One region of the Streptomyces sp. NPDC127097 genome, then DNA from elsewhere that is predicted to be linked to it. Evidence: riboswitches for the same ligand, from Rfam matches in the RefSeq annotation. Region 1 holds a riboswitch; the other holds the start of a gene.
What was found. A riboswitch is a leader RNA that binds a small molecule or an ion and turns the genes downstream of it on or off. The one in region 1 is predicted to bind S-adenosylmethionine.

Region 2: linked by a shared signal. The riboswitch ahead of ACFWJW_RS30270 (aminotransferase class V-fold PLP-dependent enzyme) and the one ahead of thrC (threonine synthase) in region 1 are both predicted to bind S-adenosylmethionine.

What each region holds. Positions count from the first base shown of each region.
Region 1 is NZ_JBHXFI010000026.1:107,736-111,174, reverse strand. It holds gene ACFWJW_RS20905 (MoaD/ThiS family protein) at 108-386, opposite strand; gene thrC (threonine synthase) at 469-1,752, opposite strand; SAM riboswitch class I at 1,770-1,930, opposite strand; gene ACFWJW_RS20895 (glucosyl-3-phosphoglycerate synthase) at 2,103-3,065, shown strand; gene ACFWJW_RS20890 (GntR family transcriptional regulator) at 3,106-3,439, opposite strand, start outside.
Region 2 is NZ_JBHXFI010000054.1:17,019-20,457, reverse strand. It holds gene ACFWJW_RS30280 (rhomboid family intramembrane serine protease) at 1-23, shown strand, start outside; gene ACFWJW_RS30275 (Lrp/AsnC family transcriptional regulator) at 20-301, shown strand; gene ACFWJW_RS30270 (aminotransferase class V-fold PLP-dependent enzyme) at 793-2,226, opposite strand; SAM riboswitch class IV at 2,397-2,514, opposite strand; gene trpD (anthranilate phosphoribosyltransferase) at 2,606-3,439, opposite strand, start outside.

The DNA.
Region 1 (3,439 bases):
GGAGGGGGATCGCCCCAATAGTATCTCCTTTCACAACATGGAATTGCCCCGTCCGCTTTCCGGCGGACGGGGCAATTCCGGTCATGCAGGAGAAGAGTTGGCGCAAATCAGCAGCCGCCGGCCACCGCCGGGATGATCGAGATACCCGCGCCGTCCGGGGTGGGCGTCTCCAGGCCCTGCTCGAAGCGCACATCGTCGTCGTTGACGTACACGTTCACGAAACGGCGCAGCTTGCCGGCGTCGTCCAGCACACGGGCCGCGATGCCCTGGTGGTTCTGCTCCAGGTCGGCGATCACCTCGGAGAGGGTCGCGCCCTCGGCGGGGACCTCGGCCTGGCCACCGGTGTACGTGCGGAGGATGGTGGGGATGCGGACCTTGACGCTCATGGTTCTGCCTTCCAGGGGTACGGAGTACGAGTTCGGGGGCCGGTCGCGGCCTCGTCCGCCGGATGCCGGACGGGCCGGCGGCTCAGCGGGCCAGGCCGGCCGCGCGGAACGCGTCCAGGTTCGGACGGATCGTGGCCGTGGGCCCGGAGGTGGGGGCGACCGCGTCGAGTGTCTTGAGGCCGTCACCGGTGTTCAGGACGACGGTGGTCAGGGACGGGTCGAGCACGCCGTCCTCGATCAGCTTCTTGGTCACGCCGACGGTCACGCCGCCCGCGGTCTCCGCGAAGATGCCTTCCGTCCTGGCCAGCAGCTTGATCGCGTCCACGACCTGCTCGTCGTTGACATCCTCCACGGCACCGCCCGTACGGCGCGCGATGTCGAGCACATACGGCCCGTCGGCCGGGTTGCCGATCGCCAGCGACTTGGCGATGGTGTTCGGCTTCTGGGGCCGGACCACGTCGTGCCCGGCCTTGAAGGCCGCCGACACCGGCGAGCAGCCCTCCGCCTGGGCGCCGAAGATCTTGTACGGCTTGTCCTCGACCAGGCCGAGGGCGATCAGCTCCTTGAGCCCCTTGTCGATCTTGGTGAGCTGCGAGCCGGACGCGATCGGGATGACGATCTGGTCCGGGAGCTGCCAGCCCAGCTGCTCGCAGATCTCGTACGCGAGGGTCTTGGAGCCCTCGCCGTAGTACGGCCGCAGATTGACGTTGACGAAGCCCCAGCCCTCGCCCAGCGGGTCGCCGATGAGCTCGGAGCAGAAGCGGTTGACGTCGTCGTAGTTGCCCTCGATGCCGACCAGGTCGCCGCCGTAGACCGCGGCCATGACGACCTTGCCGGCCTCCAGGTCGTGCGGGATGAACACGCAGGACTCGAATCCGGCGCGGCGCGCCGCGGCGCCGACCGCACCGGCGAGGTTGCCGGTGGAGGAGCAGGAGAGGGTGGTGAAGCCGAAGGCGCGGGCGGCCTCGACGGCGATCGCCACGACGCGGTCCTTGAAGGAGTGCGTCGGGTTGCCGGAGTCGTCCTTGACGTACAGACCACCGGTGACGCCCAGCTCACGGGCGAGGTTGTCGGCCTTGACGAGCTTGGTGAAGCCCGGGTTGAGATTGGGCTTGTCGGCCACGTCGGTGGGGACGGGCAGCAGCGGGGCGTAGCGCCAGATGTTGTCCGGACCGGCCTCGATCTGCTTCCGCAGGCCCTCGGGATCGCCGCTCGGCAGGTCGTAGGCGACTTCGAGCGGCCCGAAACATTCCTGGCACGCGAAGATCGGGCCGAGCGGGAAGCGCTGTCCGCACTCGCGGCAGGACAGGGCTGCGGCGGGGCCCAGAGCGACGGTGGGGGTGTTTTCGGTGACTTGCACAGCCATGGAGGCGAGGCCCTTTCTCCTCATCTTCCTCGCGGCGAATCTCGCCACGAGACGGATTTGGCACCTTCCCTAGCCGGGAGCCTCACGCGCGCGGGACGTCAGCGTCCTGGCGGCAAGACCGGCTGGAGGGTTGCCGGGGCTTCAACGGGCCGTATCCCTCTGCCCCTCTGGATGAGCGGTATGGCGCTGGGCCGAAACCCAGGCGTTTGTGGCGCGGCGACCCCGACATGCGACGGTCATCCGCGTTGTTCAAGACTGTAACCGAAGGCACTGACAGTTGAGATAGTCGTCCGAACCGCGAGATGGATCACACAGGCCGCCGTTCGGGCGGTGACCGAGGAGTCGTAGACGTGCTGGAAGAGGTCGAGAGCTGGCTGACCAGCCACTCCTGGTCCGCCGCTGACCGCCCGCTGGGGCAGCTGCTGGAGGCGAAGCGCCAGACGGGCCGTACGGTCAGTGTCGTACTGCCCGCGCTCGACGAGGAGGCCACGGTCGGGGCGATCGTGGCGGTGATCCGGGCCGAGCTGATGACCGAGGCCGTGCCCCTCGTCGACGAGCTGGTGGTGCTGGACTCCGGCTCCAGTGACCGCACCGCCGAGGTCGCGGCGGCGGCCGGCGCGCGGGTGGTGCCCCGCGACAGCATCCTGCCCCGGCTGCCCGCGCTGCCCGGCAAGGGCGAGGTGCTCTGGCGCTCCCTCCTGGCCACCACCGGCGACATCATCTGCTTCATCGACGCCGACCTGCGCGAATTCTCCGCCGCCTTCGTCTCCGGGATCGTCGGCCCGCTGCTGACGGACCCGGACATCCAGTTCGTGAAGGCGATGTACGACCGACCCCTGGAGACCGGCGCCGAAGGTGCCGGGGCCGGCCAGGGCGGCCGGGTCACCGAGCTGGTCGCCCGCCCCCTGCTCAACCTCCACTGGCCGCAGCTGGCCGGCTTCGTCCAGCCCCTGGGCGGCGAGTACGCCGCCCGCCGCTCCCTCCTGGAGCGGCTGCCGTTCCCGGTCGGCTACGGCGTGGAGCTCGGCCTGCTCGTCGACTCCCTGCACACCGTCGGCCTCGACGCCCTCGCCCAGGTGGACGTCGGCGTGCGCAAGCACCGTCATCAGGACGGCCAGGCGCTGGGCCGGATGGCCGCCGCCATCTACCGGACCGCACAACTACGCCTGACCCGCGGCCACTTGATCCGCCCGCGGCTCACCCAGTTCGACCGCGGGGAGCAAGGCTTCGTACCGCGCACGACGGAGGTGGACACCGAGGAGCGCCCCCCGATGGCCGAAATCCCGGAGTACGCGGCCCGCCGGGCGGCGTGAGCCGTGAGACCGACGCGAGCCGTCAGGCGTACGTGAGCCCTCAGGCGTCGAAGTCGTACTCCAGCACGTAGGCGGACGAATCGAGGATCATCTCGTTGACCTCGACCGTGCGGCCGTCCGCGGTGATGGCCGTGCGGCTGATGAGGATGACGGGCGTGCCCGCCGGGAGGCGCAGCCGGTCGGCCTCCTCCGGCGCCGGCATACGGGAGCGCACCTCTTCCCGGAAACGCGCGGGAGCCGCGCCCAGCTCGGCGAGCCGGGCATACGTGCCACCCGCCCCGGTGTCCGGCCGCGTGATCGCCGAGCCCGCGACCAGCGCGGCGGGGAGGTAGGAGGCGGACAGCAGCACCGGCTTGCCATCGAGCACGAAGCGG
Region 2 (3,439 bases), on a different contig from region 1:
CCGAGGAAGAGAGCCAGCCGTGATCACGTCGATCGTGCTCATCAAGACCAACGTGGACCAGATCCCGGAGATCGCCGAAAAGATCGCCGCGCTGGACGGCGTCAGCGAGGTCTACTCGGTCACCGGCGCCCACGACCTCATCGCGATGGTCCGCGTCGCCGCCCACGACGACCTCGCGGACGTCATCCCCGGCCGCATCAGCAAGGTCCCCGGCGTCGCCTCCACGGAGACGCATATCGCGTTCCGCACGTATAGCCAGCATGACCTTGAGGCCGCCTTTGCGATCGGGCTGGAGGCCTAGCCCGTCTTTTTCCCACGTTTTCGGCTGTCCCGCCGTGGGTGTTGCTCGCCGTTGCGCCTGCGGCGGGCCGGTCCGCTGCGCGGGGCTGTGGGTGCGGTGACGGGCCTCCGGGGCCTGGTGTGTGGACTGCTTCGCTTTACGTCCACACACCAGCCCCCTCCGGCCCGTCCCCTCCCGTTGGGGGAGTGAGTGACGGTGGGTGGGGGCGGGCCACCCATGCCCCTGACCATGCCGAAGCCCGCGCCGTGCCCGTGCCCGTGCCCATTGCATGTGATCTACGAGCCGCACCGGACCACTTACCGGTCCCTCGCCAAGGTTTTTCCCACCCGTCACCGCACCCGACAGCCCCGCGCAGCGGACCCCGCCCGCCGCTGGGGGTACCTCCCACGCCCTTCAGGCAGTGGGGGAGCAACGGCGAGCAACACCCACGGCGGGACAGCCGAAAACGTGGGCCAAAGGCAAAGCGCAGCGGAAAGCCAAAAACGTGGGAATCAATCCGCGCTTCGCGCGGGGACGCAACGGCCGTCCTCCGTCTGGTAGTTCCAGCGGGCGCCGTTCGTCACCAACTCCTTGACCGCTTCGAGGAAGCGGTCGACATGCTCATCGGGCGTGCCGGCGCCGAAACTGACGCGGATGGCGTTGAGGGACTTCTCGCCGGGGGCCGCCTCGGGGGCGCCGCACTCGCCGGGGTCCTGGGGCTCGCTGCCGAGGAGGGTGCGGACGAGGGGGTGGGCGCAGAAGAGGCCGTCGCGGACGCCGATGCCGTACTCGGCCGACAGGGCGGCGGCGAAGTGGGAGCTGTTCCAGCCTTCGACGACGAAGGAGAGGACGCCGACGCGTGCCGCGTCCTCGCCGAAGAGGGAGAGCACGTTCACCTCGGGTACCTCGGCCAGGCCGGCGCGGAGGCGGGCGATCAGCTCCTGTTCGCGGGCGACCAGGGCGTCGAAGCCGGCCTCGGTCAGGGCCTGGCAGGCCGAGGCGATGGCGTAGGCGCCGATGACGTTGGGCGAACCGGCCTCGTGCCGGGCCGCGGTGGTGTGCCACTCGACGTCCACCCCGCCGTCCGTGCGCCGGGAGACCTTGCGGCTGGCGCCGCCGCCGGCCAGGTACGGCGCGGCGTCCCGCAGCCAGTCCGCGCGGCCGGCCAGCACCCCGGCGCCGAACGGCGCGTAGAGCTTGTGGCCGGAGAACGCGACCCAGTCCACGTCCAGCTCGGCGAGGTCCACCGGGTGGTGCGGGACGAGCTGTGCCGCGTCCAGCACGATCCGGGCGCCGTGCGCATGCGCGGCGGCCGCCAGCTCCCGCACCGGCCACAGCTCACCGGTCACATTCGACGCACCGGTCACGCAGACCAGCGCCGGACCGTAGGGCTCGCGGGTGGCCAGCGCCTTCTCCAGGGTGTCCACGGCCTGTTGCGGGGTGCGCGGTGCGTTGAGGTAGGTGACCTCGACGTCGGAGCGCTGCTCCCACGGCAGCAGCGAGGCGTGGTGCTCGGTCTCGAAGACGAACACCCGGGTGTTCTCGGGGAGTACGGCGGCGAGCAGGTTCAGCGAGTCGGTGGTGGAGCGGGTGAAGACGACCTGGTCGCCCTCCCGTCGCCCACCACCGCCCTTGCCGGACCGGGCTTCGCCCGGGCCCCCTTCGATGCGGCAGCCGAGGAACTCGGCGATGGTGCGGCGGCTGTTCTCGAAGAGGTCGGTGGACAGCTGCGAGAGGTATCCGGCGCCGCGGTGCACGCTGCCGTAGTACGGGGCGTAGGCCGCCACGTCGTCCCAGACCCGCTGGAGGGCGGGGGCGCTGGCGGCGTAGTCCAGCGCGGCGTAGTCGACCTCGCCGCCGGTCACGAGCGGGACGAGGACATCCCGGCCGAGAACCGGCAGCGGGGCACAGACGGAGCGGTCGGCGGCAACGGCGGAAACAGACATGGCGAACTCCCGTGAGAGGTAAGCGAATTCGCCGCGTGCGGGGGTGCGGGAGGGCGCGCCGGGGCACCGCGGCGGAAAGGAAAAAGGGATGCGGGAAAGGGGCCGTCGGGCCCTATCGCATTCGCTGATTCACGGAAGTTCTCCCTCGGGGACCAGGATCCCTGGCGAGGGATCCGCGCTTGCCGCAGACCTCGCTGCCTACGGCCTGGTCATCACCCGGGGCACCCCGCCACGGAAGGAGGGTTGCCGGACAGCGGGCCGGGGCCTGCATCGCTGTCACTCGTGACCTGGGCAGAATCATGCCACACGGGCAAAGAGGCGCAAGGCCCGGTCCATATGACGGACGGGGCCTTGCGTCACACCCTGCGTTACCGCGCGCTCATGTGTTGCTGGCGGCCACCCAGCGCTCCAGCGCCCGCTTGGCCGCGCCGGAGTCGACCGAGGCGGCGGCGCGCTCGATCCCGGCCCGGATCTGCTCGGCCAGCGGGGCGTCCGCCGGCTCCAGGGCGACCAGCGCCGCCGCGGCGTTCAGCAGCACCGCGTCCCGCACCGGGCCGGTCTCCCCGTCCAGCAGCCGGCGGGCCACATCCGCGTTGTACGAGGCGTCCGCGCCGCGCAGCGCCTCCACCGGCACCAGGGGGATGCCCACGTCCCGGGGGTCGAAGGACTCCTCGCGCACCGTGCCGTCCCGGACGATCCACACCCGGGAGGTCGCGGTCGTGGTCAGCTCGTCCAGGCCGTCGTCGCCGCGGAACACCAGCGCCGACGAGCCGCGCTCGGCGAGCACCCCCGCCAGGATCGGCGCCATCCGGGCGTCCGCGACACCGGTCGCCTGGGCGCGGACCTTCGCGGGGTTGGTCAGCGGGCCGAGCACGTTGAAGGTGGTACGGATGCCGAGCTGGGCCCGCGCGTTGGCGACGTGCCGCAGCGAGGGGTGGAACTTCACCGCGAAGCAGAAGGTGATGCCCGCTTCCCGGGCGACCTCGGTGACCCGCTGCGGGGTGAGGTCGAGATTGACGCCGAGCTTCTCCAGGACGTCGGAGGCGCCGCTGGCCGAGGAGGCGGCGCGGTTGCCGTGCTTGACGACCTTGGCACCGGTGCCGGCGACCACGATCGAGGACATCGTGGAGATGTTGACGGTCTTGGCGCCGTCACCGCCGGTGCCGACGATGTCGACGCTGGGACCGGGGACCTCGATCAGCCGGGCGTGCGC